3 regions of the Streptomyces sp. NPDC004542 genome follow, and region 1 is predicted to be linked to each of the others. Evidence: riboswitches for the same ligand, from Rfam matches in the RefSeq annotation. Region 1 holds a riboswitch; each other region holds the start of a gene.
The links. Region 1 has a riboswitch for cyclic di-AMP ahead of ABZX30_RS16825 (C40 family peptidase). Riboswitches for the same ligand answer to the same signal wherever they lie in the genome.
Positions count from the first base shown of each region.

Region 1 (9,745 bases):
GGTGACAGGGGCGGAGCCCTTGGGGGACGGGAAGGGTAGGGGCGGCGGGGGCGGAACACTCCTACGACGCGAACAGCCGTACGGGCCAGGCCGCGTGCCACTGTGCCCCCACCTCCAGCAACGGCGCGGACGCCGCGGGCAACGCGTCGACCCCCTCCCCGCCCACCCGCAGCGCCGCCTCCACCGCCCGGTCCGCGACGCGATCCAGCTCCGGCGCCAGTCGCGCCAGCACCGCGGTGGCGTCGAAGGGATCGAGACCCAGCAACCGCACCGTCGCGGTCGCGGGCCCGCTCACGCTCTCGTACGCCGCGCAGTACGCCGCGTCCAACGCCTCGAGGCCGGCCGCCCGCGCCGCGAGCCCCAGCACCACGGGCTGATGGGCCCCCTTGGGGAACTTCCCCGCCACGGCGTCCAGTTCACCGCACGGCCAGGCAGCCCGAGCGGCGCGCAGGAGTTGCCGCCCCAGCCGCCGCGCGGCACCCCGCAACGCGGGCGACGGGGTCCGCGCGTCCGCCGCCGCGTCCAGGGCCACGGGATCCACCCCGAGCACGGCAGCCGCGGCGAGCGCGGCGGCCACCAGCCCGGCGGTGTGCAGCCGCCCCCGGCAGAAGTCCTCCAGGCTCCCGGCCCCGCCGATCCGCCCGGCCTTGACGGCCGCCTCGGCCCCGCCGGAGTGGGCGTGGCCGCCGGCCGGGAAGCGGCCGTCGGCCAGCACGAGAAGTGCCGCCCTGGACATCAGAAGAGGAAGTAACGCTGGGCCATGGGCAGTTCGGCCGCCGGTACGGCCTCGACCGGTTCACCGTCGATCCGCACGGCGAAGCTGTCGGGGTCGACCTCGACGCGCGGCCGGGCGTCGTTCTCCTTCATGTCCGCCTTCGTCACGCCACGCGTCGACTCGATGGCGAGGAAGCGCTTGCCCAGGCACAGCCGTTCCGGCAGCCCGTCGTCGAGGGCGAGCGGCGCCACGAAGTTGACGGAGTTGGCGGCGGGCGCCCGTCCGACGGCCCCGTACATGGGCCGCGGGAGCACCGGCTGCGGTGTCGGGATGGACGCGTTCGCGTCGCCCATCTGCGCGTACGCGATCTGGCCGCCCTTGAGGACGAGGAGCGGCTTGACCCCGAAGAACGCGGGCTCCCACAGCACCAGGTCGGCGAGCTTGCCGGTCTCGACGGAACCGATCTCGCGGGCGAGGCCCTGGGCGAGCGCGGGGTTGATCGTGTACTTGGCGACGTACCGCCGCACCCGCCGGTTGTCCGCCCGGCCGTCCCCCGGCAGCGCACCGCGCCGGCGCTTCATCACATGGGCGGTCTGCCAGGTCCGCAGGACGACCTCACCCACCCGCCCCATGGCCTGGGAGTCGGAGGAGATGATCGAGATCGCGCCCAGGTCGTGCAGGACGTCCTCGGCGCCGATCGTCGACGGCCGGATCCGGGACTCGGCGAAGGCCAGGTCCTCGGGGACGGCGGGGTTGAGGTGGTGGCAGACCATCAGCATGTCGAGGTGTTCCTCGGCGGTGTTGACGGTGAACGGCCGCGTCGGGTTGGTGGAGCTGGGCAGCACGTGCGGCTCGGAGACCACGGTCATGATGTCCGGCGCGTGCCCGCCGCCGGCGCCCTCGGTGTGGTACGCGTGGATGCCTCGACCGGCGATCGCGGCGAGCGTGTCGCCGACGAAACCGGCCTCGTTGAGGGTGTCGGTGTGGATGGCGACCTGGATGCCGGTGCGGTCGGCGACGGTCAGCGAGGCGTCGATGACGGCCGGGGTGGAGCCCCAGTCCTCGTGCAGTTTCAGGCCCAGCGCGCCGCCGCGGATCTGCGACAGCATCGCCTCGTGCGAGACGGTGTTGCCCTTGCCGAGGAAGCCGATGTTGAGCGGGTAGGCCTCCATCGCCTCCAGCATCCGGGCCAGGTGCCAGGGGCCGGGGGTGACGGTGGTGGCCTTGGAGCCCTCCGCCGGGCCGGTGCCGCCGCCGACCAGCGTGGTGATTCCGGCGGACAGGGCCTCGTCGGCGATCTGCGGGCAGATGAAGTGGACGTGGGCGTCGATCGCGCCGGCGGTGAGGATCCGCCCGTTGCCGGCGATGACCTCCGTCTCCGGGCCGATCACCAGGTCCGGGTGGACGCCGTCCATCGTGTCGGGGTTGCCGGCCTTGCCGATCCCGGTGATCCGGCCGTCCCGGATGCCGACGTCGGCCTTGACGATCCCCCAGTGGTCGACGATGACGGCACCGGTGACGACCGTGTCGGGGGTGCCTTCCGCGCGCGTGGCGCGGGACTGGCCCATGGACTCGCGGATGACCTTGCCGCCGCCGAAGACCGCCTCGTCGCCGGCGCGTCCCGGGCCGCCGGAACGGTCCTCCTCGATCTCGATCAGCAGGTCGGTGTCGGCGAGCCGGATCCGGTCACCGGTGGTCGGGCCGAACAGGTCCGCGTACGCGGCGCGGGAGATCTCAGGCATCCAGGGCACCTCCGGTCTCCCCGCGCAGGCCGGGCACGACCCGGGCGCCGCCGATCGGGACGAGTTCGACGTCGACGGGGATACCGGGCTCGAAGCGCACGGCGGTGCCGGCGGCGACGTTCAGGCGCGTGCCCCGCGCGGCGGCGCGGTCGAACTCCAGGCCCGGGTTGGCCTCGGCGAAGTGGTAGTGGGAGCCGACCTGGACCGGCCGGTCGGCGGCGTTGAGGACGGTGAGCCGGGTGACCTCGCGCCCGTCGTTGAAGACGACCGGGTCGTCGGCGAACAGGATCTCTCCGGGAATCATCTACGGCCCCTCAGACGATCGGGTCGTGCACGGTGACGAGCTTGGTGCCGTCCGGGAAGGTGGCCTCGACCTGGACGTCGTGGATCATCTCGGGCACGCCTTCCATGACGTCGTCCCGGGTGAGCAGCGTGCGCCCGGAGGACATGAGTTCGGCGACGGTGCGGCCGTCGCGCGCGCCTTCGAGGAGGTGCGAGGTGATGAGGGCCACCGCCTCGGGGTGGTTGAGCCTGAGCCCGCGGGCCCGGCGTTTGGCGGCCACGTCGGCCGCGACGTGGATCAGCAGCCTCTCTTGCTCGTGCGGGGTCAGTTGCACGTCCCACCTCACAGTCCTCGCTCCGGACCGTGCGGGGTCCGGTTGCCGCGGCCACGGGCCGAAGTCCCTGGTGGCGTGGATCGGCAGGCTAGTGGGGGCGGGTTTCGACGACGTTAACCGAGTCGTGATCCGCCGGCCGCCGGCGTGCGGGCCGCGCGTGCCCGCCGGCGCCGCGGTGTGCTCCGCGTGGACCGGGACCGCCCGCTCGTGGTCGTGCGGGACCTCGGTGTGCGGGCGGGCGAAGCGGAGCGCGGAACCGCCGGGGGCCGGACCGTATACGGCGCGGTCGTCGCCCCACGGCGGGAACCGCGGGCGGGCTCGGTGGTGCCCCTGCCGGGCCCGCCCGCGGCCCGCGGGGAGGCGCGAGGAGGCACAGGGGGCCCCGCCGCGGGCGCGGTCATGCCGTCCGGCGGCTTCCCCGGGCTTGTGCGGCTCCCGGGACGCGCTAGCCGCCGCTGCCCGCCCTGACCCGCACCGAGGGTGAGCTGATCGACCGTTACCTGGACGTGGTCGACCTGCTGGGACGCATCAACCCGGCGCAGCACGGTGACACCCACCGCGGGCTGCGGGCCGCCCAGGCGCTGGTGCGCAAGGCGGTGGAACTGCGCGACGCGCTGGCGTCGGTGCACCAGCGGGGCGAGACGGAGTTGCACGCGGCCACCCCGGCCCGGGCGCTCAGGGCGCTGCACGGCGAGCGCCGTACCGAGCGCGTCACCGCGCCCCCGGACGGGGCCGGTTGAGGCTTGCGCGTTCGAGTCTGAGTCGAAACGGACCAAAAGACGTACCTACGTTCGGAGTAACCGCGCATCCTTTTTCAGGGCCTCCGAAGTCGCGCGAAGCTCCCGGCCGATGACTGCCGGGAGCGACTTCTGCCCTGGTCGGAGGGTGCGCGGTGGTCACGGCAGCGGCTCGAGAACAGACCTGTCCACCCAAACGGGTGAGTGGTGAGTAACACCACAAATCCCCGGTTCCGTTGGGATTTTCAGACAGGTGTGGGCGAAGATCCCTGTCTGACGACAAGCCCCCGCCACCATGGCGGGGCGATCCGGGCGGACGCCGAGTCCTGCCGCCGCCCGGATGACCGGTCGACAGGAGTGGATCGGCAGGAGTGGAGGACCCAGGCAAGACGGGTCGCCGGAGCGGACATCTGTTCGCCTCCGAGCAGCCCTTGGGGTGAAGCCGCGGCAACGCGGCCGGGCAACTTCGCCAGCCCGAATCCGACAGGTCATCCTTCACAGGCGGCTGACGAAGGGTTGCGCATGACTGCGCTCAATCGTGTCCCGTCGCTCATGGCCCGGGCCGGCACCGCCTCGGCCTTCGCCATCGCCGCCGTGGGCGGCTCCATCGTGGTCCCGGGCGTCGCCTCCGACGCCGCGGCCGCGACTCCGGCGACCAAGGCGCTCCAGATCGCGGCGTCCAAGAAGGGCGCTCCGTACAGGTGGGGCGCCACCGGTCCGCGCAGGTTCGACTGCTCCGGACTCACGCTGTACTCGTTCAAGAAGGCGGGCAAGAGCCTGCCCCGGACGGCCGCCCAGCAGTACAACAAGACCCACCACGTCTCGGCCAGGAACCGCAAGGCCGGAGACCTGGTCTTCTTCCATTCGGGGTCGAACGTCTACCACGTCGGCATCTACGCCGGAAAGGGGAAGATCTGGCACGCCCCCAAGACAGGTGACGTGGTGAAGCTGCAGAAGATCTGGACGAAGAGCGTCTGGTACGGCCGGGTCAGCTGACCGGCCGTCACGGCTCGCACGGCTTTCGGGGACAGGGCCACACCCGAAGGCCGCGCGAGCCGTTCCAGGCCCGGACACAGCCCCGGACGGGCCTGTGGAGGCCCGGCGAGGTCGTGGAGGACCGGCGAGATCCTAGGTCTCCTAGGTCTCCTGTCGGCCCGCTGCCGCGACCGGTCGTTCCGGTCGCGCCCACGGCAGCTCGATGAGCACGGTCTTGCCTCCCTCGCGGGTGCGCCGCACCCGCAGCCTGCCGCCGGACTCGGCGGTCAGCCAGCGGATGATGACCATGCCGCGGCCGTTGTCCTGCTGCACGGCGGCGGGAAGTCTCCTCGGGAGCTGGGGATGGCTGTCGGTGACGCCGATGTGCAGGTGTTCGTCACGGTCGAGCGCGAGCTCCACCGTGAAGGTGGGTGACTGCCCGAAGGTGTGCTGCACGGCGTTGGTGGCGAGCTCGGAGACGATGAGCCGGACGGTGTCGGCCACCTCGGTGTCCGGTGGAAGGCCCCACTCCGCGAGGGTCGCCACGACATAGGTGCGGGCGGCGCGGACCGAGGCGGGATCGCTCGGCAGAGTGACGGATGCTTCCAGGTGGTCTGCCATGGCGACGTCGTCCCTTTCCCACGGGACCGGAGTCCGACACGAAGCGGATGGTTCGAGTACGGTCCCGGACTGGTGCTTCATCGCCAGACTGCCATCAGCACGCCGGTCAGCGGGTGGGATCCACCAAGATATGCATATATCTGTCGCTCGAAGCGGTGAACTCTGCGACGGCAGAGCGTATTCGGGCGGCGCGTAAGGAGTAATGGCGAGTAAGGAGTGGCCCATGCAGAACGGTCCCGCGGTGCGCCGCCGGAAACTGGGCGCCGAACTGCGCGCGCTGCGCACCGGTGCGGGGTTCACCAGTGGTGAGGCCGCCCGTCTGGTGGGCTGGCACCAGTCGAAGGTGAGCCGGATCGAGACGGGCGCCAGCGGAGTGAAACCGGCCGATGTGCGGTTACTCCTGGACGCCTACGGGGTGACGGACCGGCAACTGCGTGAGTTGCTGATGGTGCTGGCGGGATCGGACGAGGGCGGGGGCCGTCACCACTGGTGGCACGCCTACCGGGGGGTGCTGCCGCCCGCCTACCGTGACTTCATCAGCCTGGAGTCGCAGGCGAGCGCGATGCGCACTCTGGAGACATCGGTGGTCCCGGGGCTGCTGCAGACACCGGAGTACGCCCGCGCGGTCACCGGGGCGGCCGTGGGCGGGGGTGTCGACGACGCCGAGGAGCGGCTGGACACCCTGGTGGAGGTGCGGCTGGCCAGGCAGGACGTGCTGCGGTCGGATCCGCCGCTGAAGCTCAGCGCCGTCCTCGACGAGGCGGTGCTGCGGCGGGAGGTCGGCGGGCCGGACGTGATGGCACGGCAGCTTCAGCGGCTCGTCGAGGCGGCGCGCATGCCGCACGTACGCCTCCAGGTGTTGCCGTTCTCCGCCGGGGCGCATGTCGGCATCACCGGCCCTTTCGTTATCTTCTCATTTCCGCGCACTTCTGATCTGGATGTGGTTGTTCTCGACCACTTGACGAGTAGCCTCTACCTCGAGCGGAAAGAAGACCTCCGGGCCTACTCAGAGGCCTTCAGCTCCCTTCAGATCCACGCCCTTTCCCCCGAGGACTCGTTGGATTACCTCGCCGGTATGAGTGACGGCGCGTAAGGAGGCACCATGTCTGCACTGCCTCGGAACGTACTTTCCAGCACCGAACTGCACGGTGTGCGGTGGCTGCGCAGCAGCTACAGCACCGGAGCGAACAACTGTGTGGAGACGGCGAGGCCGCGCTCCGGTCCCCGGACCGGGCTGCTCGCCGTGCGCGACTCCAAGGACCCGGCCGGCCCCGCGCTGCTCTTCTCCCCCGGGAGCTGGGCGGGGTTCCTCGCCGCCCTGCGATGACCCACTGATCGGATCAGGTTCCTTCTGATCCGATCGAGCCCCATCAAGCCCTATCAGCTTCGATCAGATCTGATCAGACTTCACCCAGGCGGTGCACGGCCGTGTCACGCCGACTCACGGTCGCGTCTCGCCGATGACTCGTACAGCGCGTTCGATCTCGGCCCCGGAGAGGTCCGCACGGGCCGTCAGCCTGAGCCGTGAGATGCCGTCGGGCACGGAAGGAGGACGGAAGCAGCCCACGGCCAGGCCTGCCGTCCGGCAGTCGGCCGCCCAGCGCACGGCCTCCTCCGGGGACGGGGCACGCACGGAGACGACCGCGGCGTCCGGGCGCACCGCCTCCAGCCCCGCGGCCGTCAGGCGTGCGTGCAGTTCGGCCGCCACCTCACGGGCCCGCGCCGCCCGTTCCGGCTCGCGGCGCAGCAGCCTGAGGGCCGCCAGGGCCGCGCCCGCCGCGGCGGGGGCGAGACCGGTGTCGAAAATGAACGTCCGTGCCGCGTTGACCAGGTGGTCGATCACCCGGGCCGGTCCGAGGACGGCACCGCCCTGGCTGCCCAGCGACTTGGACAGGGTGACCGTGACGACCACGTCCTCGGCACCGGCGAGCCCGGCCGCGCAGGGTGCTCCCCGGCCGCCGTCGCCCAGGACACCCAGGCCATGGGCGTCGTCCACGACCATCCCGGCACCGTGTTCCCGGCAGGCCTCGGCGAGCGCGGCCAGCGGCGCCGCGTCCCCGTCGACGGAGAACACCGTGTCGGAGACGACGACCGCGGCTCCCTCGTGCGTGTTCAGGGCTTTGCGGACCGCCTCCGGGTCGGCGTGCCCCACGACCTGGGTCGTGCCCCGGGCCAGCCGGCATCCGTCGATGAGGGACGCGTGGTTGCCCACGTCGGAGACGATCAGGGAGCCGTGCGGTCCGAGCGCGGTGACGGCCGCGAGATTGGCGGCGTAGCCGGAGGAGAACACCAGGGCCGCCTCGAAGCCGCAGAACGCGGCGAGCTCGTGTTCGAGCTCGGTGTGCAGCTCCGTGGTGCCGGTCACCAGCCGGGAACCGGTGGCGCCGCCGCCCCAGGTCCGGGCCGCCGCCGCGGCCCCCTCGGTGATCTCGGGATGACGGGCCAGGCCCAGGTAGTCGTTGCTGGCGAGGTCGAGGAGCGGTGAGCCGGCGGCCCGGGGCCTGAGGGTCCGTACCAGCCCGGCGCGGCGGCGCAGCTCCGCCTGGTCGTCGATCCAGCCGAACGCCATGGCTCCTCCGGGGATTTTGTAGGCAGTGGACAGACACTAGCCGGACGGCCGACCGCCCAGGATGTGGCAATACCCACACGAGCAACCAGCCTCCGTTGTGCAAACTCTCCTTGGCCCGGAGCGGTCACGTAGGACAGGATCGGACCTCATGGACCTGCTGAACACGCTGGTGGACAAGGGGCTTCGGCGCGAGCTGCCGACCCGCGAGGAAGCACTCGCCGTACTGGCCACCTCCGACGACGACGTACTCGATGTGGTGGCCGCGGCCGGCAAGGTGCGCCGGCACTGGTTCGGCCGGCGCGTGAAACTCAACTACCTGGTCAACCTCAAGTCCGGCTTGTGCCCGGAGGACTGCTCCTACTGCTCCCAGCGGCTCGGCTCCAAGGCCGACATCCTGAAGTACACCTGGCTCAAGCCCGACGACGCCTCCAGGGCGGCGGCCGCGGGCCTGGCCGGGGGTGCCAAGCGGGTCTGCCTGGTGGCCAGCGGGCGCGGTCCGACGGACCGGGACGTGGACCGGGTCTCCCAGACGATCAGGACGATCAAGGAGCAGAACGAGGACGTCGAGGTCTGCGCCTGCCTCGGCCTGCTCTCCGACGGCCAGGCCGAGCGGCTGCGGGACGCGGGCGCGGACGCGTACAACCACAACCTCAACACTTCCGAGGGCACGTACGCGGACATCACGACCACGCACACGTACGCCGACCGGGTGGACACGGTGCGCAAGGCGCACGCGGCCGGCCTGTCCGCCTGCTCCGGTCTGATCGCGGGCATGGGCGAGAGCGACGAGGACCTGGTCGACGTGGTCTTCTCGCTGCGCGAGCTGGACCCTGACTCCGTTCCGGTGAACTTCCTGATCCCGATGGAGGGCACCCCGCTCGCCAAGGACTGGCACCTCACCCCGCAGCGCTGCCTGCGCATCCTGGCGATGGTCCGGTTCGTCTGCCCGGACGTCGAGGTGCGCATCGCGGGCGGCCGTGAGGTGCATCTGCGCACCCTGCAGCCGCTGGCCCTGCACCTGGCCAACTCCATCTTCCTCGGCGACTACCTGACCAGTGAGGGCCAGGCGGGCAAGGCCGACCTGGAGATGATCGCGGACGCCGGGTTCGAGGTGGAGGGCGCCGGCCAGGTGACGCTGCCGGAGCACCGCGTGGCAGCCGGGGGCGGCTGCGGGTCGCACGGGGACGCGGCCGGCTGCGGATCGCACGACGCCGCGGGCTGCGGATCGCACGGGGACGCGGGCTGCGGGTCCCATGAGGGCGGCGGCGTCTGCGGTACCGCCGCGGCCGCCACGGTGGCGGGCGAGCCCCGCACCGACCTCGTCGCCGTCCGCCGCCGGGGTGCCGGAACGGACCTCGCGCCCAATGCCTGACCAGCCCGGGCCGGGCGTGCCGGAGCTGCTGGAACTGGACCGGCGGCACGTGTGGCATCCGTACGGCCCGATGCCCGGACGTACCGAGCCGCTGGTGGTGGAGTCGGCGAGCGGGGTCCGGCTCCGGCTCGCCGACGGCTCGGGCGAACTGGTCGACGGCATGTCCTCCTGGTGGTCGGCGATCCACGGCTACAACCACCCGGTCCTGAACGAGGCGGCGCGCGAGCAGCTGGGGCGGATGAGCCATGTGATGTTCGGCGGGCTCACCCACGAGCCCGCCGTACGCCTCGCGAAGCTCCTTGTCGACATGTCGCCGGAAGGGCTCGAGCACGTCTTCCTGGCCGACTCCGGCTCGGTGTCGGTCGAGGTCGCGGTCAAGATGTGCCTCCAGTACTGG
Region 1 covers NZ_JBEXLP010000026.1:13,173-22,917, reverse strand. The annotation lists gene ABZX30_RS16850 (urease accessory UreF family protein) at 62-736, opposite strand; gene ABZX30_RS16845 (urease subunit alpha) at 736-2,457, opposite strand; gene ABZX30_RS16840 (urease subunit beta) at 2,450-2,761, opposite strand; gene ABZX30_RS16835 (urease subunit gamma) at 2,772-3,074, opposite strand; gene ABZX30_RS16830 (hypothetical protein) at 3,530-3,814, shown strand; cyclic di-AMP (ydaO/yuaA leader) riboswitch at 4,119-4,330, shown strand; gene ABZX30_RS16825 (C40 family peptidase) at 4,334-4,807, shown strand; gene ABZX30_RS16820 (ATP-binding protein) at 4,949-5,407, opposite strand; gene ABZX30_RS16815 (helix-turn-helix transcriptional regulator) at 5,631-6,500, shown strand; gene ABZX30_RS16810 (DUF397 domain-containing protein) at 6,510-6,734, shown strand; gene ABZX30_RS16805 (8-amino-7-oxononanoate synthase) at 6,849-7,976, opposite strand; gene bioB (biotin synthase BioB) at 8,125-9,348, shown strand; gene ABZX30_RS16795 (adenosylmethionine--8-amino-7-oxononanoate transaminase) at 9,341-9,745, shown strand, end outside.

Region 2 (9,745 bases), on a different contig from region 1:
AGGCGCTCCGGGTTGGTGACGAACAGGTCGTCGCCGACGATCTGGACCTTGTCGCCGAGCTTGTCGGTGAGGACCTTCCAGCCGGCCCAGTCGTCCTCGAACAGCGGGTCCTCGATGGAGACCAGCGGGTAGGCCGCGACGAGCTCCTCGTAGTACTCCGTCATCTCGGCGGCCGAGCGGGACTTGCCCTCGAACTCGTACTTGCCGTCCTTGTAGAACTCGGACGCGGCGACGTCGAGCGCGAGCGCGATCTGCTCGCCCGGGATGTAGCCGGCCTGCTTGATCGCCTCGATGATGAGGTCGAGGGCGGCGCGGTTGGACTCGAGGTTCGGGGCGAAGCCGCCCTCGTCGCCGAGGCCGGTGGCCAGGCCCTTGGACTTCAGGACCTTCTTCAGGGTGTGGTAGACCTCGGCGCCCCAGCGCAGCGCCTCGGAGAAGGACTCCGCGCCGATCGGGGCGATCATGAACTCCTGGATGTCCACGTTGGAGTCGGCGTGCGAGCCGCCGTTCAGGATGTTCATCATCGGCACCGGCAGCAGGTGCGCGTTCGGGCCGCCCAGGTAGCGGAAGAGGGGGAGGTCGCTGGCCTCGGAGGCGGCGTGGGCCACGGCGAGCGAGACGCCGAGGATGGCGTTGGCGCCCAGGGAGCCCTTGTTGTCGGTGGCGTCGAGGTCGAACATCGCCTGGTCGATCAGACGCTGCTCGGTGGCGTCGTAGCCGACCAGCTCCGGGCCGATCTGCTCGATGACGGCGAGGACGGCCTTCTCGACGCCCTTGCCCAGGTAGCGGTTGGGGTCACCGTCGCGGAGCTCGATGGCCTCGAAGGCGCCGGTGGAGGCGCCGGACGGGACGGCGGCACGACCCGTGCTGCCGTCGTCGAGGCCGACCTCGACCTCGACCGTGGGGTTGCCTCGGGAGTCCAGGATTTCCCGGGCTACGACGACGTCGATGGACGGCACGAGCATCTCCTTCTTGGATGTGACGCTGAAAGTGCGGGGCTGGTGTGCCTTGCGACTAGAGCCTAACCGTCCCCGGGGCGTCAGCAGCCGACCGACCGTCCCGTGGACACGGCGACGGTACACATTGTTCCTGCCCGGAACAAAGGGCGGGGAGGCAAATTCGTGCGGAAGGACAAGTCGAAGGACAAGTCGAAGGACAAGAAGGAGCGGGAGGGAGGGGAACGGGCGGGAGGAGAAGAGGGGAGGGGGAGGAGGGAGGGGAGGAGGGAAGAGAAAACCCCGCCCCGGTGCGTGCGGGGGAACACGCACCGGGGCGGGGAGCCCCACGGGGGACGGGGGCGGGACCCTCACGGGTCCCATCATGGGGGCCACGGATGTGAGGGCGCTGTGGCTCTGCTACCAGCCGGGTGTCACTTCAGGTGCAGCTGCTGGCCGGGGTAGATGACGTCGGCGTCGGCGATGATGTCCTTGTTCAGCCGGAACAGCTTCTGCCAGCCGCCGGCGACGTGGTGCTTCGCGGCGATCGAGCTGAGGGTGTCACCCTTGACGACCTTGTACTCGCCGTCGCCCTTCTTGACCTTCTTGCCGGTCGGGGTGGTGACGGTCTTCTTGGCGGCCGGGCGCTCCGCGGAGCGGGAGGCGGCCTGCTGGTCGGCCGAGCGGCTGGTGCTGCCGGCGGAGCCCGAGGAACCGGCGGAGCTCGAAGAGCCGGAGGAGCCCGAAGAGCCGGCGGAGCCGCTGCTCGAACCGGTGTAGGCGGCGCCGGACAGGCCCTTGCCGCAGACCGGCCAGGCACCCTTGCCCTGCGCGGCGAGGACCTTCTCGGCGACGGATATCTGCTGGGCCTTGGAGGCCTGGTTGGCCTGGGGGGCGTACTGCGTGCCGCCGTACGCGGCCCAGGTGGAGGCGGAGAACTGCAGACCGCCGTAGTAGCCGTTACCGGTGTTGATGGACCAGTTGCCGCCGGACTCGCACTGGGCGACCGTGTCCCACTCGGAGGCGGTGGCGGCGGAGGCGTTGCCGGCCGCCATCAGCGGGGCGGCGACGGCGGCGCCGGTGACACCGGCGACTGCGATGGCGCGGACGGCCTTGGACGGACGGCGGTGCTTGCCCTTGCCGGAAAACAGCATGGATCGATCCCCTCACCGACGCCTGCGAGGTGAGCTGTCGGGTTCGGGCCGGTTGAGTTGCCCGGCCGTAACTCGCACGGTTCTCGTGCGAGGCACGGCTCCACCCCTAGCCGTCCCCGGTGGTCTGTCGACCTCCGGGCCCGGCGCCTACCTTGGGTCCCCCGCTCCTGCCTACGGCGCTTGACGCGACGACTGTTCCCGGGCAGCCGCTGGCAGGATTCGGCGTTGCGGCGGCCGGGGCCCGCGTTGGCGAGCGGTCACGACCGTAGACACGCGATCCGCCGAATTTCAAAGACGATCAGGGCTTCTGAGACTCATCCCACACTTTCACCAAACCGGACAACAAGCCCAAAATGGGGTGTCAACTCCCGCTACTTTGCACCCGTTTCGACACTCAGTTCCAGGGTCTGACCGGCGGCGATGTTGTTCGGGTCGGCCCCGATGGCGTCCTTGTTCGCGGCATAGAGCGCGCGCCATCCGCCCTCGAGGTCAAGGGAGTCGGCGATGGAGGCGAGGGTGTCACCGGCGCGGACGGTGTAGTCGCGTGCGGCGTGACGGCCGGAGGTGGCGCCGTCCTGACCGTTTGTCACGCTTTCGTCCGCACTGTCGCCCCGATGACGGCCGCCACTGATCGCCCCGGTGTCCACAAGACTCCAAGAGCCGCCGGTTTGCCATGAATCGTCCGACTTGTCGATCTCGGGAGACATCGAGGACGAGCTGCCGCCCTCCTGGGGCTTCCCGGAACCGGAGGACGCCGACTTGTCCGACGCGCCGGAACCGGTGGAGCCGGAGGAGTCGTCGGCATCCTGAGAGCCGGCGGCACCGGCGCCCGAGTCGCGCGAGGACGAGGAGCTGGAACCAGAACCGGACGATCCCGACGAACCCGATGAACCAGACGAAGTGTCCGAAGAATCCGCGGACTCCTTGGAGCCCTTGGAGCTCTTGAACCCCTTCACGCCAGACGCGTCAGACGACTTGGACGAAGAGGAGGAATCGCCGGAACCGGATGATCCGGACCCTCCGACGCCCGTGTCCACGTTCACCGAACCGGAGTTCGACGTGAGACCGGAGAGCAGGGCGCAGGTGGTCCAGGGTTCGGTGCCCCGGTCGGCGAGGATCTTCTCGGCGACCGCGATCTGCTGCGAACGGCTGGCCTCGTCCGGGCCGGCGGCGTACGCGAGGCCGCCGTACTTGTCCCAGTCGTCCTGGGAGATCTGCAGACCGCCGTAGTAGCCGTTACCCGTGTTGGCACTCCACGAGCCGCCGCTCTCGCACTCGGCCACCTTGTCCCACGTGGTCCCGTCGGCCGCGTGTGCCGCGGATGCGCCGAGCAGCGGGATGGCGATGGCGGAGCCGGTCACTCCGGCCGCGACGAGGAGGGCCGGAGCCTGACGGGGGCGACGGTGGCGACCGTTCCCGGAGAGCATGCGGTGACCTTTCGCAAGACAGCAGTGACCAGCGCGGCGACTGCGGAGAGACGCCGCGCTGACGAGTGAACGTATCGGCAGACGATCACTTGTCACAAGTTAATGCCGCGCAGATCACGTGAAGATCACAAAGTTGAGCGCGTGTCATCTTTCGCGCGGGCCCTTCCCCGCTCACCCGTCGGTCACCGCACGGGCGTGAACTCCACGGGCAGGGTGCGCAGTCCGCGCATGATGAGTCCCCCACGCCACCGCAGATCGGCCGGTTCCACCGCGAGCCGGAGGTCGGGAAGGCGGGTGAGGAGGGTGGCGAGTGCGGTCTGGCCCTCCAGCCGGGCGAGCGGGGCGCCGAGGCAGTAGTGGATTCCATGGCCGTAACCGAGGTGCTGGTTGTCACGTCGTCCGAGGTCGAGGACGTCCGGGTCAGCGAACCGCTCGGGATCCCGGTCCGCGGCGGCGAGTACGACGAGGACCGGGTCGCCGGGTGCGATGTCCTGCCCGCCGACGGTGACCGGCCGGGTGGCGAACCGCCAGGTGGCGAGCTCCACCGGGCCGTCGTAGCGCAGGAGTTCCTCGACACCGGTCTCCAGCAGGTCCCGTTCGCCGCGCGCCAGGGAGGCCTGCAGCAGCTGGCGCTGCCGCGGGTGGGTGAGCAGGGCGTAGGTGCCGTTGCCGATGAGGTTGACGGTCGTCTCGAACCCCGCGAACAAGAGGATGAACGCCATGGCGGCGGCCTCGTTCTCGGTGAGGTGCTCCCCGTGGTCGGAGGCGCGGATGAGACCGGAGATGAGGTCCTCGCCGGGCGCCGGTACGGCCGGGAGCGCCTCGCGCTTCCGGTGGATGAGCTCGGCGAGGTAGCCGCGCATCTTCTTCACCGACCGCGCGACCCCGCCGCGCGGTCCTCCGCCGTGCCGGATCATCATGCCCGCCCAGTCCCGGAAGTCGTCCTGGTCCTCGCGCGGGACGCCGAGCAGGTCGCAGATGGCGTAGATGGGGAGCGGGAAGGCGAACTCGTGGATGAGATCGGCCGAGCCCTTCGCGGCGAACCCGTCGATGAGCCGGTCCGTCAGCTCCCGTACCCGCGGCGCGAACTCGGCGACGCGGCGCGGAGTGAACGCCTTGCTGACCAGCCGGCGCAGCCGGGTGTGGTCCGGCGGGTCGATGTTGAGCAGATGCGTCATCAGCTCGGCCTTGCGCTCCCCCGGAATCCCCGTCTTGCCCTTGGCGTGCGCGGGCTCGTCGTGGTGCGCGGGGTTCTTCGACAGCCGCGGGTCGGCCAGCGCCTGCTTGGCGTCGGCGTACCGGGTGACCAGCCAGGCCTCCACCCCGCTGGGCAGCTTGGTGCGCCGCACGGGCGCGTGCTCCCGGAGCCAGGCGTAGGCCGGGTAGGGGTCGCTCGCGAACTCCCAGGTGAAGAGTTCTGGGCCGGGCGCGCCGGGCGTGCCGGGGGCCGCGTGGGGGTGGGGCTGGTTGGTCACCCCCCGACGGTATCCGGGCCTTCCGGCGCGTGCCTCGGGGGCCGGGGCCGGCCCGCCACACCCTCGGCGGCCCGTATCGCGTCCCGGTAGGCCCGTGCCGCCGCCCTCAGTGCCGCCTCGGGGTCGACGCCGTCCGCCTCGGCACGCGTCGCGAGTGCCAGGAGGTCGTAGCCGATGCCCTCGCCCTGGGGCAGGGGCACGTCCAGGCCCGCGGTGCGCACCCGGGAGGAGAGCTTCGCGGCGAGGGCGAGGCCGGGCTGGCCGAGGGGGACGCCCTCCGTCACGGAGGTGCGCCGCTTCTCGGCCGCCTTGGTCCGCAGCCAGTGCTCCTTGACCTCCTCGGGGGTCTCGGCCGTGGCGTCACCGAAGACGTGCGGGTGGCGGTGGATGAGCTTGGCGACGATGCCGCCGGCCACGTCGTCGATGGAGAAGGGGGCGTCGGGGTTCTCCTCGGCTATGCGGGCGTGGAAGACGACCTGGAGCAGGACGTCGCCCAGTTCCTCGCGCAGCTCCTCGCGGTCGCCGGCCTCGATCGCCTCGACGAGTTCGTACGCCTCCTCGATGCCGTACTTCACCAGGCCCTCGTGGGTCTGCCGGGAGGACCAGGGGCACTCGGCGCGGATGCGGTCCATGACCTGGACGAGGTCGAGGAGGCGGGCACCGGGCAGGTCGTAGGAGGCGGGGAGCAGCTCCAGCTCCGGCATCCGGACCCGGCCGGTGCCGGCCAGGCGGGCCAGGCCGTCCGTCAGGGCCGGCTCGCCCTCGCCCGTCGCCACGACCACCACCGTGTGCCCGCCGGCGCAGGCGTCGACGAGTTCCTGGGCGGTCGGGGCGGCCTCGTCGACTGCCGTCCCGGCCTCGCGCAGGTAGGGCAGCTGCGGATGGGCGCCGTCCGCGCACAGCACGCGGTCGGCGGCGCGCAGCGCCTGCCAGGCGGGCCAGGACAGCAGGCCGGGTGCGACACGGTGGCTGGTGGTGAGCAGGACGATCCGGCCGGGGGCGGCGTCCGGGCCCGGCACCTGGGCGTCTTCGAGGCTGGTGGTGTTCACGCCTCGAACGTAACGCACACCGGCCGGGGGGCTCGCGCGTTGTCCACAGGGCGGGGATGACAGTCGGATCGTGTGACCGGCCTCCGGCCCGGACCCTGCCTACGCCGTCTCCTGTGTCCCGCTCGCCGTGACCTCCCGCAGCCATGGCGTCTTCGCGTCGACCCGGCTGCTCTTCTGCACGTCCCAGGTGCCGTAGCGCGGGTTGAGGTCGACGTGGAGCTCCTCGGACGCGGTGGACAGGGCCTTCCAGAACGCGGGCTGGGTGGTGTCCGTGCCGAGCTCGGTGGCGAGCTTCTGCGCCTCGACCTGGAGGCGCAGATTGTCGTCGAGGCGCGCGGGCGCGATGCCGTACTTCTGCAGCCAGGTCGTCTCCAGCCCCTTCGCCCCGCCCGCCTGCTGCTCCAAGCCGGTGCGCATCCGCTGGATCTCCTTGCGGCTGACCGTGACGCCCTGGTCCTGCGCGGCACGGTGCAGCACCCGGTCGAGGACCATGTTGTGCAGGGTGTCGCGGGTGAGGCTGCTGGTGGAGGCCAGGACCTGCTGGTACTGCGCCTCGTCCGGCACCGCGGCCTGCTGCGCCCGGCGCACCTCGTTCACCCGGCTCTCCAGCTGGGCGACGGTGATCCGCTGTCCGCCGACGACGGCCGCCGCGCCGGCGTGCGCGTCGTTTCCGCAGGCGGCGAGCAGGGGAGCCGCGGCGGCGATCGCGGCGGACAGGACGAGCGCGGTGCGACGGCGGCGGTGCAAGGGGACCTCCAAGGGAGATTGCAATAACAGGTGCGGCGCGCCAGCGCCTCCTCCGTCAGGGGTGGTGATCGGGCGACGAGCGGGCGCACAAGGTCTTGCGATGATCGATGGTAGGCAGTGGGCAAGCTCTGGCCAACCCATTCGACCAACGATTCGCGCGCGCTTCGGGCACCGCCGCGCGTCCCGGGAGGCCGCCGGTCAGCCGGTGATGGCCACCGGCGCGTCCCACGCGTCACGGTCGACGGTGATCGTGACGCCGCCGTGCGTCTCCTTGCTGTTGACCATGTACTGGTGGGCGCGGCTGTGGTTGGTGAACTGGGTGGAGCCCCACGGCCAGTCCGCGGTCGTGGTGTTCTGCTTGTCCCACAGCGCGTACCAGAGGTTGCCGGGCAGGTCCGTCTTGTCCGTGGCGGTGGCGACGGCCTTCGCGCTGGAACTGGTGAAGCCGTAGTAGCCGGAGCGGTACGTCTTGGCGCGCAGGCCCTTGTCGAAGGCACGCACGTACGTCAGCACGGCGTCGTTGCACGACTTGTTCGTGGTGTCGTACGCCTCCATGTCCAGGTAGACCGGGCTGCCCGCCTTCATGCCGAGCGCGGAGGCCTTGGCCACGGCGTCGGCGGCGTCGGACGCGCCGAGTGAGGCGGCGGTGGAGGCGGTCAGCTTCTCCGGGTTGGAGCCGGACTGGCAGGGCGGCTGGGCGCCGACGTAGAGCGGGATCAGCTTCCAGCCGAGGCCGCTGACGTACTTCACCCAGGAGGCGGTGAGGTTGGGCTGGGCGCAGCCGCGGTTCTTGCCGCCCACGTAGACGGCGGCGGCGCCGTAGAACCCGGTGTGCCAGGCCTTCATCGCGGACTGGGAGGGCGCGGCGCAGGTGTCGAAGGCGCGGCCCGTGTACGTCTTCTGCGCGGGCCAGGTGGTGGCGGCCATGGAGGTCTGCGCGGCGATCCCCGCTCCGGCCACGACGGCGGCACCGGCGACGGCCCACGTGACGTACCTGCGCTTCTTGGAGTGCCGATGGCTCGACATGGAAGACCCCACCCCTGTAGTGCTGTGTGCGAAAACCGCGCGGCGATTCGCGTGGCGAAAAGTGCATGGCGAAGACTGCGTGGCACAAACGGACCGCAACCTATCCCGCGCCGTCCCCCCGTTCGGGAAACCCCGCCCCAGGAAGATCACAAGGATCTCCCAGGAAACGGCAAAGACTAGCCACGGACCTGTCCCAGCCACTGCAGGGTCCGCCTGACCTCGGCGGCCAGCGGGTGCCCGGGTCCGTGCAGGCGCTCCACGTCCAGCACGAGGCGCGCGAGCGTGTCGTGGGCGGCGGGCCGGTCACCGAGGGCGAGCAGCAGGTGACCGATGCGGCGGCGGACGTCGTGGGCGAGCTGCGGGTCGCCGGAGACGTACTGGTTCTCGTAGTACGGCAGCAGCGCGCGGTATTCGGCCAGTGCCGCCGCGGGTTCGCCCAGCTGTTCCAGGCACTGGGCGGCTTCGTAGCGGAAACGCAGGGACTGCGGGTCGGCCTGGCCGGCCTCGGCGGCGCGTTCGTCGGCCAGGCGGCGCAGTTCGGGCAGCGCGCGCCGGTACTGGCCGTCGTCCATGAGTGTGGCCGCGTACTGCTTGCGCAGGGTGCGGACCACCGGGGAGTGCTCGCCGTGCTGCTCGGCCGCGGCGGGCAGGATCGCGCCGAGTATGTCCACCGCCTGCGTGATGCGGCCCTCGCCGAGCAGTCGCTTGACCTCGTCGACGGCGGCGGCGACATCGGGCTTCTCGGTCACCGGCGGGGCGGGCGCCACGGGGGCGGGCTGCGGCGCGGGGGTGCGCGCGCGGTCCGGCCAGGGGGCGTGCGGGCGCAGGAAGGGGCGCGTCGGGTCGAGCGGGGCTCCGGTGGGTGTCCCGCGCGCGGGCAGGAGCAGCGCGAGGTGCTCGTACACCTCCTGCGCGGAGGCCGGCCGGTGCTGCGGGTCCTTGGCCAGCAGGCGCAGGACCAGCGCTTCGAGGGCTTCGGGGACCTCGGGGCGGAGCCGGCGCACGGGCAGCGGCGGCTCGTACAGGTGCCGGTGGAGCACGCCCAGCGCCGTCGAGCCCGCGAACGGGACGTTCCCGCTGAGCAGTTCGTGCAGCAGCACACCGAGCGCGTACAGGTCGGTGTACGGGCCGACCGCGCCACCCATCGCCTGCTCCGGCGCCATGTAGGCGGGCGAGCCGATGGGCGAACCGGTGTGCGTCAGCCGCGTGGTGTCGGTGTCCATCACGGACGCCACGCCGAGGTCGAGGACGGTGACCGTGCCGTCCTGCTTCACCATCACGTTGCGCGGCTTGAGGTCGCGGTGCACGATCGGCACCGCGTGCACGGCGCTCAGCACGGCGCACAGCTGCGCGGCCACCGCGACCGCCCACTGCCACGGGTACGGGTCGTGCTCGGCGAGGTGGTCGGAGAGGTCGGCGCCGTCGACGTACTGCATGACGAGGAACAGCTCCTCGCCCTCACTGCCCGCGTCGTGCACGGTCACCAGCCCCGGGTGGTCGACCTGCGCGGTCACCCGGCACTCGCGCACGAACCGGCGGCGCAGCTCGTCGGCCTCCTGCCCGGCCACCTTGTCGGGACGCAGCAGCTTCACCGCGACGCGCCGGTCGAGCCGCTGGTCGTACGCGGTCCACACCTGGCCCATGCCGCCCTGCCCGATGAGCGTGGACAGCTCGTAGCGGCCGGCGACGACGCGTCCTTGCGCCACGGTCACCTTCCGCCCTCGGGATTGCCGTCGTGGTGGCGCAGGTAGTCACTCAGTTCGTCCAGCTCCGCGCGCACCTGCTCGATCCGTGCGGGCGCCGGGCGCTGGGGCGGCGGCGGGGTGGGTATCGGCGGCCGGGGCAGCGGCGTGTGCGGCATCGGGGGCGGGGTGTGCGGGCTCTGCGGCGTCCGCGGCGCGGTCGCCGCGGTGAACGGCGGCTGCGGCTGCG
Region 2 covers NZ_JBEXLP010000006.1:36,757-46,501, forward strand. The annotation lists gene eno (phosphopyruvate hydratase) at 1-965, opposite strand, end outside; gene ABZX30_RS05630 (transglycosylase family protein) at 1,370-2,089, opposite strand; cyclic di-AMP (ydaO/yuaA leader) riboswitch at 2,094-2,278, opposite strand; gene ABZX30_RS05635 (transglycosylase family protein) at 2,461-3,516, opposite strand; gene ABZX30_RS05640 (cytochrome P450) at 3,699-4,991, opposite strand; gene ABZX30_RS05645 (nucleoside triphosphate pyrophosphohydrolase) at 4,988-6,040, opposite strand; gene ABZX30_RS05650 (SurA N-terminal domain-containing protein) at 6,140-6,787, opposite strand; gene ABZX30_RS05655 (glycoside hydrolase domain-containing protein) at 6,986-7,813, opposite strand; gene ABZX30_RS05660 (serine/threonine-protein kinase) at 7,990-9,483, opposite strand; gene ABZX30_RS05665 (hypothetical protein) at 9,522-9,745, opposite strand, start outside.
Region 2: linked by a shared signal. The riboswitch ahead of ABZX30_RS05630 (transglycosylase family protein) and the one ahead of ABZX30_RS16825 (C40 family peptidase) in region 1 are both predicted to bind cyclic di-AMP.

Region 3 (9,745 bases), on a different contig from region 1:
AGGAGATGCGGGCGTCGCAGGAGACGACCGGGATCCGGGGGTCGAGGTCGATGGCGGCGCGCACCTCCTCGGGGTCGTAGCGGTAGGACCCCTCGAACTCGTTGACGGCGAGGACGAAGCCGAGGCCGCGCTCCTCGAAGAAGTCGACCGCCTCGAAGCAGTCCTCCAGCCGGCGGGTGTCGGCCAGGACGACGGCGCCCAGCGCGCCCTCGGACAGCTCGTCCCACATGAACCAGAACCGCTCCTGCCCCGGCGTGCCGAACAGGTACAGCACCTGCCGCGGGTCGAGGGTGATGCGGCCGAAGTCCATCGCCACGGTGGTCTCGACCTTGTTCTCGATGCCGTCGAGGCTGTCGGTCGCGGCGCTGACCGTGGTGAGCAGTTCCTCCGTGCTGAGCGGTGCGATCTCGCTCACCGCCCCCACGAAGGTCGTCTTGCCCACTCCGAACCCGCCGGCCACCAGGATCTTGAGCGCGGTGGGGAAGGGATCAGAGCTGTCGTCGTAGTCCATCGAGCACTGCCTCCAGAAGGGACCGGTCAGTGGGGTTGTGGTGGAAGGCGGGGGGCTTGGCGGTGAGCGCCCCGCAGTCGACGAGGTCGGCGAGCAGCACCTTGGTGACCGCCGCCGGGAGTCCCAGATGGGCGGCGACCTCGGCGACCGGGACGGGCGCCCGGCACAGTGCGAGCACCTGGGCGTGCTCGGGGCCGAGGTAGCCGAGGGGGGTGACGCCGGTGGCCATCACCTGCGACATCAGGTCGAGCGCGATGGTGGGCCGGGTACGGCCGTTGCTGACCGTGAAGGGGCGCACCAGCCGTCCGGCCGCGTCGTCGAGCCAGGGCCCGTCGCCGGCCGCGGCCACCCTCAAGGCCTCGTCGCCGTGGGATCGACGGCGTGCCGGCGGGGCGCGGTCACCAGGTAGGGGCGGACGCTCTTGACCAGCATGGCCATCTCGTAGCCGAGCACGGCCGCGTCGGCCTCACGGCCGGCCAGTACGGCCAGGCAGGTGCCGGAGCCGGCGGTGGTGACGAACAGCAGGGTCGAGTCGAGTTCGACGACGACCTGCCGGACGTCTCCGCCGTCGCCGAACCGGACGCCCGCGCTGCGGCCGAGCGAGTACAGGCCGGAGGCGAGGGCGGCCATGTGGTCGGCGCTGTCGGGGTCGAGGCCGTGGACGGACTTCACGAGCCCGTCGCAGGACAGGAGCACCGCGCTGCTGGTGTGCGGTACGCGCTGGACGAGGCCGCTCATCAGCCAGTCGAGGTCGGAAACCTGGGCGGTCGGCGCATCGCTCGCCATGGTGGATCGACTCCTTGGGGTACGAAGGTCTGCGGGAGCGCTGGAGACGGTGGTGCGGGTGGGTACCGGGCTGGGGTGGGAGGTCATCCGGCCGGGGCGCTCCCGTCGGGCCGGACGGTGAGCTCGTGGTGGGCCGCGCCCACCGGGTCGTGCGCCACTGGGTCGTGCGCCACTGGGTCGTGCGTCATGGGGGCCGGCGTCATGGGGGCCGGCGTCATGGGGGCCGGCGTCCTGGGGGCCGGCTCCGTGTGGCTCGTCCGCGTCGCCTCTGCCGGGAGGGCGTCGGCCTTCTCCAGGTGCTGCTGCGCCTCGGCCAGGCCGATCCCCCGCTGGAAGGCGGCCATCAGGCCGGGGTCGTGGCCGGCGAGGGTGTCGCCGTCCTGGCGTGGTGCCGGGCCGCCCCTCAGCTGGGGCACGAGGTGCTCCTGGGCGCGGCGCCGGGGCAGTCGGGGCTTGCCCATGGTGCCGCGCACGGTGCCGCCGCCTCGCGGGGTGAGGGGCGCGGCGGTGTGTTCCGCGACCGTGCGTGGCTCGTCGGGCCGGATGCCGGGCGCGGCCTCCGCGGGTGTGGGCCGGGCATCGTGGGCGCCGCGCACCGGCAGGGGCGGTGGCGTGCCCTCGTCCGCCGGGGTTCCGGGCCCGCGGTGCGCGTGCCGTCCGTGGCCGTCGGTGGCGACGGGCCGGCTCGCGTCCGCCGGACCGTCGGCCCGGAGCATCGCCCGCGGCTGCTGCTGCGGGGCCTGCGGAACCGGCGGGACCAGGGGGGCCGGCGGCGCCGGGATCCACCTCGTGGCCCCGCGCCCCGGGTGCGCGTGGCCCGGGACCGCGTACGCCCTGCCCGCGTGCCCCGTGTCCGGCGCGTCGTCCGGTTCCGTGCCCAGCAGGCCCTGCGGTACGACGAGGACCGCCTGCACACCGCCGTAGATGTTGGTCTGGAGCCGGACGGTGATGCCGTGCCGCCGGGCGAGCTGCGAGACCACGAAGAGACCGATGCGCCCGTCCGCCAGCAGTCCGGCGACGTTGACCTGGTCGGGGTCGGCGAGCAGGGCGTTCATCCGGGCCTGCTCGCCGACCGGCATGCCGAGCCCGCGGTCCTCGACCTCGACGGCGAGTCCGGCGGTGACGAGGCCGGCGCGGAGCAGCACCTGGGTGTGCGGGGCGGAGAACAGCGTGGCGTTCTCGACGAGTTCGGCCAGCAGGTGGATGACGTCGGCCACGGCGTGCCCGCGCAGCCGGCCGTCGACGGGCGGGACCAGCCGGACCCGGGAGTACTGCTCGACCTCGGCGATGGCGGAGCGCAGCACCTCGGTCATGGGGACCGGGTTGCTCCACTGCCGCCGGGAGACGGCGCCGCCGAGCACGGCGAGGTTCTCGGCGTGGCGCCGGATGCGGGTGGCGAGGTGGTCGACGTGGAAGAGGCCCTTGAGCAGGTCGGGGTCCTCGAGCTCGTTCTCCAGCTCGTCGAGGATGGAGATCTCCCGGTGCACGAGGGACTGCAGCCGCCGGGCGAGGTTGACGAAGACCTCGAGCTTCTGTTCGCTGCCCGCCTGGCTGGAGAGCTGGGCCGCCTGGACGACCGCCAGGACGGCGCCGTCGCGGGCGCGGGCGAGGTCGGCGGCGAGGAGTTCGAGGTCGTCGGCGTCCTGCGGGGGTCCGCCGCGCGGCTTGCGCGGGGGCGGGGTGTCGCCCTTGCGCAGCGTCTCGACCAGGGCCCTCAGGTCGGCCTCGCCGCGGGCGGCGCTGCGGCGCAGGGCGCCGACCCGGGCGCTCACCGAGCGGGCCGTGCGGTCGGCGGCGACGGCGGCGATGAGGAGGGCGGCGACGGTCACCGAGACCGCTCCGGCGAGCACCGTCCACAGGGTGAGGCCGGCGTGGAACCCGGCGGAGCGGACGGTGACCAGGACGGCCGCGCCGGCGCTGAGCGCGACGGCGACGGGCGGCAGCACCGCGAGGCGGAGGAGCTGTGGCCGTAGGGGGGTATCGGGCAGTGCGGGAACGGGGCGGGCGGCCGGCCGCCCGTGCCGGCCGCCCTCACGGCGGTCGGCGCGCGCGGCCGGTGCGCGGAGGTGAGACATGGGTGTCCTCGTACTGGTCCGGCGGGCACGGTTCGGCCCTGCGTCGTCCGACGGACACTCACCGTAGTCGCCTCCGCATCACGCGTGGCGGGCAGTTGACAAAGTCCCCCGGGGATGGTCCCGCTCTGGTATGAGGCGTCGTACGACAGACCGACAACCCGGCCGGAGGTGCCGGAACAGAACCGTAAATCCTCGATCCGACCTGGTCGGATGTGGTCACGAACAGACCACGAGGGCCGGGGAGTTCCTCGCTCCCCGGCCCTCGCCGGCCCTGCGTCGTGCGGCTGCCCCGCCCGGCGCTCAGCCCGCCGGAACGGCCTCCGGATCCCCCTCGTCCTCGGCCGTGCGGCCGGCAGCGTCACCGGCCGTGCCGGCCTGCGCGAGGGCCGCCGAGCCGGCGGTGGCCTTCACCGCGGTCCGCGCGGCCGCCTCCGGCCAGCCGCCCTCCGGGGCGAGGGCCACACTGCGCCACCACGGCTCGGACGGGACGGTCTCGGCGGTCGGTTCGAAGGGCTCGCCGGGGCGGGGCAGCGCGACACGGGCGCCGGCCGCCCGGGCGGCCGCGACGGTGCCCTCGCCGGGTTCCGCCCACGGGTGGGGGGCCAGGTTGAAGGTGGCCCAGTGGATCGGCAGCATCACACCGGAGCTGGCCCGGCCGCCCTGGAGGTCGAGGTGGGCGCGCATGCCCTCCTCGGGTGTCATGTGTATGTCGGGCCAGAACTCGCTGTAGGCGCCGATCTGGATCATCGTGGCGTCGAACGGGCCGTGCTCGGCGCCGATCTCCCTGAAGCCGTCGAACCAGCCGGTGTCGCCGCTGTGGTAGATCCGGTGCTCCGCGCCGGCGACGGCCCAGGAGGCCCACAGGGTGTGCTGGGTGTTGCGCAGCCCGCGCCCGCAGAAGTGCCGGGCCGGCGTCGCGGTCAGGGTGAGGCCGGCGACCTCGGTCGCCTCGTGCCAGTCCAGCTCGCGCAGCCGGCTCTCGGCCACGCCCCACCGTTCGAGGTGGGCCCCGACGCCGAGCGGCACCGCGAACAGGGTGTCCGTCCCGGCCAGCGCCTTGATGGTGGGCAGGTCCAGGTGGTCGTAGTGGTCGTGGCTGATGACGACCACGTCGACCGGGCCGAGCGCGGCCAGCGGCAGCGGAACCGGGTGCAGCCGCTTGGGCCCGGCGAACGGGAAGGGAGAACAACGCTCGCCCCAGACGGGGTCGAACAGCACACGCCGCCCGTCGATCTCCGCGAGCACGCTGGAGTGGCCCGTCCAGGTCAGCCGCAGCCCGGTGGCGGGCGGCCGGGCGAGGTCGGCGACGGTGGTGGGGTGCACCGGGACGGTGCCCCGCGGGGAGCGCCGGGGGCGGGTGTCCCGGTCGAGGAAGACCTTCGCCAGGTCCAGGGCCGAACCGGAGGGCCGGGTGCGGGCGGTGCCTCCGGGGTTCTGGAAGACGCCGTCCTCGAAGTGGGGCGATCTGCGGATGCGGGCCAGGCGCTCACCGCCGGGCTCCGCGCCGAAGGCCTCGGGCCGCAGCGTGCGCAGCCCGGAACGCAGGGAACCCGATCGGGTCACGGTACCTCCAGTTGGAGTCGGCGAGGCTCTCCATTATGGTCGGCCGCTCCGACAACCGGGGACGAAGTCCGGTTATGGCTTGCCCCGCCCGCCGGGCGGGGTCCCGCTACCGTCGGACACTCCACCGTGCCGACCGGCTGTTCAGCGGACGGTCCGGCCGCCGTTCCCGGCCGGCCGCCGGGGATCGCGAAGCTTCGGGCGGTACCGCCGACCAAACGGCCGGACCACGTCGCCACCGGACCCGCGTGACCGATTAGGGTGACGGCGTGGCGAGAGTGCGGTTGAGCGTGCCGGAGCGGCGGGCGGAACTGCTGGGCGCCGCCGTCGAGCAGATCGAGGCGCGGGGCGTGGCGGCGGTGCGGATCGCCGACGTGGCCACGGCGCTCGGCGTGAGCAACGCGCTGGTGCTGTACCACTTCTCCACGAAGGAGAAGCTGGTCGCCGCCGCCTTCGCGCACGCCGCCGAGGGCGACCTCGCGCAGCTGCGGCGGCTGCTGGGCCGTCGTACGTCCGCGCTGCGCCGGCTGCGGGCCGCCGTGCGCTGGTACGCGCCCACCGGCCGGGCCAAGGGCTGGCGGCTGTGGATCGAGGGCTGGTCGGTCGCGCTGCGGGAGCCCGCCCTGCGGGAGGTCACCGGCGAACTGGACCGGCAGTGGAAGGCGGCGCTGGCCGAGGTCATCGCCGAGGGCGTCGCGGCGGGCGAGTTCGTCTGCCCGGACCCCACCGCCACGGCCCTGCGCCTGACCGCCCTGCTCGACGGCCTCGCCGTCCAGCTGACGTCCTACGCCGGCGCGGTGCCGAGGTCCCGCGCCCAGGAGTGGGTGGACGAGGCACTGGCCCATGAACTGAACCTCGACCGCGCACCCTGACCGACCGTCAGGGCCCGCTTTCGCCGTCCGCCCGGCGGAGGGCCGGGGGCCGGACCGGGCAGCGTCCCGGCGGGCGGACCGGGAGCGGCGGCCGGCCGGTCGTGGCCGGCCGCCGGGCTCCCGGAGGGGATCCGGTCAGGCCACCGGGGCGATCCGCATCCTGATGTCGTCCGGGGACAGCGCGCCCTTGGCCGTCACATGGTCGCCGGAGGACTCGCCGCGCAGCCGGCGCCCGATCCACGGCACCAGGTACTCGCGGGCCCAGTGGACGTCGTCGCGGCGGATGTCGAACGTGCCCCGGGGCGGGAGCGGCGGCCAGGGCTGCTCCGGGTCGGCGGGGACCTCCAGGCCGAGCACCTGGCCGGCCCGCAGGGCCACGCGCGTGTGCCCCTCGGGCGAGAGGTGCAGGCGGTCGTGGTCCCAGGCGCGCCGGTCCTGGATCGTCCTCAGGGACCACAGGTCGAGGACGGGACAGCCGTACCGGTCGGCGATCGCCCGGACGTGGCCGTTGTACGTGGCGATCTTGCCGCGCAGGTGCCTGAGCACGGGCACGCCGCGGGTGTCGAAGCCGGTCGTCACCATGACCGTGCCCGCGACGGAGGCGAGTTGGGCCACCGCCAGCTCGAAACGCTCGGCCACCTCGTCGGGATCGGTGCCGGGGCGGATGATGTCGTTGCCGCCCGCGCAGAAGGACACCAGGTCCGGGGCGATTTCGACCGCGCGCGGGAGTTGGTCCGCCACGATCTGGTCGAGCAGCTTGCCGCGTACCGCGAGGTTCGCGTACCTGAAGTCGCCCTCGGGCCGCCGGTCCGCGAGGAGGACCGCGAACCGGTCGGCCCAGCCGACGAAGGCCCCGTCGGGGCCGGGGTCGCCCACGCCCTCGGTGAAGCTGTCCCCCACCGCCACGTACGACCCGATCACTGATCTGCTGTCACTCTTCGAATCGTCTGCCACGTCGGCCCATGATTCACCTTTCGGTGTGACCTACGCGACCGTAATAAGGGGTTGACGGACGGTGAGATAAGCCACTTCGCGGACATGTGCCCCACGGGAATACGCCGGAGCGCACCGGGAGCACGCCGAAGGCCGGACCCGGGGATCAGAGGTCCGGCCTTCGGCAGCCTGAGCGGCGCGACGGGTCAGGCGACGGGCACGCCGTGCGAGCGGAGGTAGCCGACCGGGTCCACGTCCGAGCCGTAGTTCGGCGTGGTGCGGATCTCGAAGTGCAGGTGCGGGCCGGTCACATTGCCGGTCGCGCCGGACAGGCCGATCTGCCGGCCCGCGGCCACGCTCTGCCCGGCCGAGACGGAGATCGCGGAGAGGTGGCCGTACTGCGCGTAGTAGCCGTCGGCGAGCCGGATCACGACCTGGTTGCCGTAGGCGCCGCCCCACCCGGCGGAGACGACCGTGCCCGCGCCCACGGCCTTGACGGGGGTGCCGGTGGGGACGACGAAGTCGACGCCCGTGTGGTAACCGCTGGACCACATGCCGCCCGGCACGTGGTAGCGGGTGCCGACGGTGGCACCCGCCACCGGGAGGGTGAAGCCGGTGGCGGCGTTCGGCGCCGCGGCGGACGCCGGCTCGGGCTGCGCGTCCGGCCGCGTCGCGGAGCGCGTGGCAGACTGCGTCGTCGGGTGCGCGGAGGAGGAAGTCTTCTCCGGGGCGGCGGAGTCGGCACCGGTGCCGGCGGCCTGCTCACCGAGGCTCAGCTCCAGGCCGGGGTGGATCAGCGAGGGATCGCCGCCGACGGCCTCGCGGTTGTCCGCGTAGAGCCGGTGCCAGCCGCCGCTGACGTTCTGCTCACGGGCTATCTTCGCGAGCCAGTCGCCCTCGCGGACGGTGTAGACGCGCACGCCCGCAGGGGCGGCGGCCTTCTTCCCGGTCTCCGGCGCGGCCTGGACCGCTTTCCCGGAGACGGAGTCCTTGGCGGCGGCCGGGACGGCCGCATGGGCGCCGGTGGCCCCCATGAGGGGCAGCGCCAGCGCGGCACCGCCGGTTCCGGCGACGGCGATGGAACGGGTGAAACGCCGGTTCTTGGGACGGCGGTGCTTACCCTTCGCGGGCATGGCGAATTCCTCTCCGGCGCCTGCGAGGTGAGCTGTCGGGTTCGGGCTGGAGCTGCCCGGCCGCGCGCGGAGCGCGGCTTCACCCCTGGCCGTCCTGGAGACCGGGACAGGCCGTCATGCCTGGTGGGTCCCCCGCTCCTGCCGTGCACGGGTGAGTGTGTCCGGGCTCCGGGCGGCGGCAGGATTCGGCGTTCCGTCCGGATTGCTGGCGAACGTAAGCGAGCAGGATGCGAAGGGACAAGCAGTTGGTTCCCTCTGTCCGCCTTTCGCTTGATCCGTTACGGGACATCCCGGTCACCCTCCGTGCATTCCCTTCTTCCGCACCGCCTCGATTCCCCGGGAATCGACGCGGATTACGTGGGCATGACGCGCGACGGACGGTCACGAATATGACGCTCCTCACCACTCGACGTACATGACCCTTTATTTCCTGGCTAGTTGCGATGAAAGGTGCAATCAGTGCATACAGCTCACATACGACGCAAGCGGATGACCGTCGCATCCAAGTCGCCGCGCAGCCCCGTGGGCAGCCCGTGGTGCAGCAGGACGGCACCTCGGTGGACTTCTCCCGTTTCACGGCATTCGTAGGAGGCCGTGGGGTCGAGGCCGCGCAGCCGCAGCGCGGGCACCGGCTCCCCGTACCGCTGCGCCTGGAGCCAGGCGAGGACGACCGTCTCGTCCCCGAGGAGGTACTGCACCGCGCTCAGCCCGCCCTCCGGCGGCCGCAGCCGGTGCAGGTCGCCGCGCTGCACGACCGGGCGGATCTCCTTGTAGAGCTCCACCCATTCCCGGGCCTCGGCGAGCTCCTCCTCCGTCCATTCGGAGAGGTCGCCACCGACGCCGAGAACCCCGGCCATGGCGCTCACGAAGCGGAACTTCAGAGAGCTGACCCGACCGTTGAGCTGGGTGTTCGGGCTGTCGGTGACCCAGGCGGCCATGACCCGCGCGGGATGGATCTGGCTGAAGCCGTGCTGGATGACCAGCCGGTCCAGCGGGTCGGTGTTGTCGGAGGTCCACACCTGGTCCGTACGGCTCATGACAGCGAGGTCGATCCGTCCGCCACCGCCCGAGCAGGACTCGAAGGCGACGCCCGGGTGGGCCGCCCGCAGCCGGTCGAGGAGGCCGTAGAAGGCGCGGACGTGGTCCACCCACAGGCGCTGCGGGTACGGCTCGCCGGGCCAGCCGGCGTCGGTGAAGCAGCGGTTGAAGTCCCACTTCACATAGTCGACCGGGGCGCTGGAGAGCAGCCCGTCGAGCTGCTCCCAGAGGTACTGCTGGACGTCCTCGCGGGCGAGGTTCAGGACGAGCTGGTTGCGCAGTTCCGTCCGCTTCCGCCCCGGCTGGAACTGCACCCAGTCCGGGTGGGCGCGGTACAGCTCGCTGTCCGGGTTGACCATCTCGGGCTCGACCCAGATGCCGAACTGCATGCCGAGGGCGTGCACAGAGTCGGCGAGGGGCTTGAGGCCGCCGGGGAAACGGTCCGGGTTGGGCGTCCAGTCGCCGAGGCCGGCGCGGTCGCTGGTGCGGGCGCCGAACCAGCCGTCGTCGACCACGAACAGCTCGACGCCGATCGCCGCCGCCCGCCGGGCGAGGGTCGCCTGCTGCTCCTCGGAGATGTCGAAGTTCGTCGCCTCCCAGGAGTTGAACAGCACCGGCCGGTCCCGGTCGGCGTCCGGGATGACGTACGCCCGCTGGTAGGCGTGCCAGGCACGGCTGGCACCGCCGAAGCCGGCGTCGCTCCACAGGCCCGCGAAAACGGGCGTGGTGTACGACTCGCCCGGCGCCAGGGCCAGCAGACCCGAGTCGTCGTAGCCGGCGCCGCCGGTGATCTGCACGCGCGCGTCGGGGAGCTGGGCGACCGCGATCCGCCAGGAT
Region 3 covers NZ_JBEXLP010000023.1:79,853-89,597, forward strand. The annotation lists gene ABZX30_RS15850 (ATP/GTP-binding protein) at 1-511, opposite strand, end outside; gene ABZX30_RS15855 (DUF742 domain-containing protein) at 489-860, opposite strand; gene ABZX30_RS15860 (roadblock/LC7 domain-containing protein) at 863-1,297, opposite strand; gene ABZX30_RS15865 (ATP-binding protein) at 1,381-3,372, opposite strand; gene ABZX30_RS15870 (MBL fold metallo-hydrolase) at 3,673-4,935, opposite strand; gene ABZX30_RS15875 (TetR/AcrR family transcriptional regulator) at 5,202-5,804, shown strand; gene ABZX30_RS15880 (SGNH/GDSL hydrolase family protein) at 5,940-6,725, opposite strand; gene ABZX30_RS15885 (peptidoglycan DD-metalloendopeptidase family protein) at 6,944-7,870, opposite strand; cyclic di-AMP (ydaO/yuaA leader) riboswitch at 7,875-8,034, opposite strand; gene ABZX30_RS15890 (alpha-galactosidase) at 8,341-9,745, opposite strand, start outside.
Region 3: linked by a shared signal. The riboswitch ahead of ABZX30_RS15885 (peptidoglycan DD-metalloendopeptidase family protein) and the one ahead of ABZX30_RS16825 (C40 family peptidase) in region 1 are both predicted to bind cyclic di-AMP.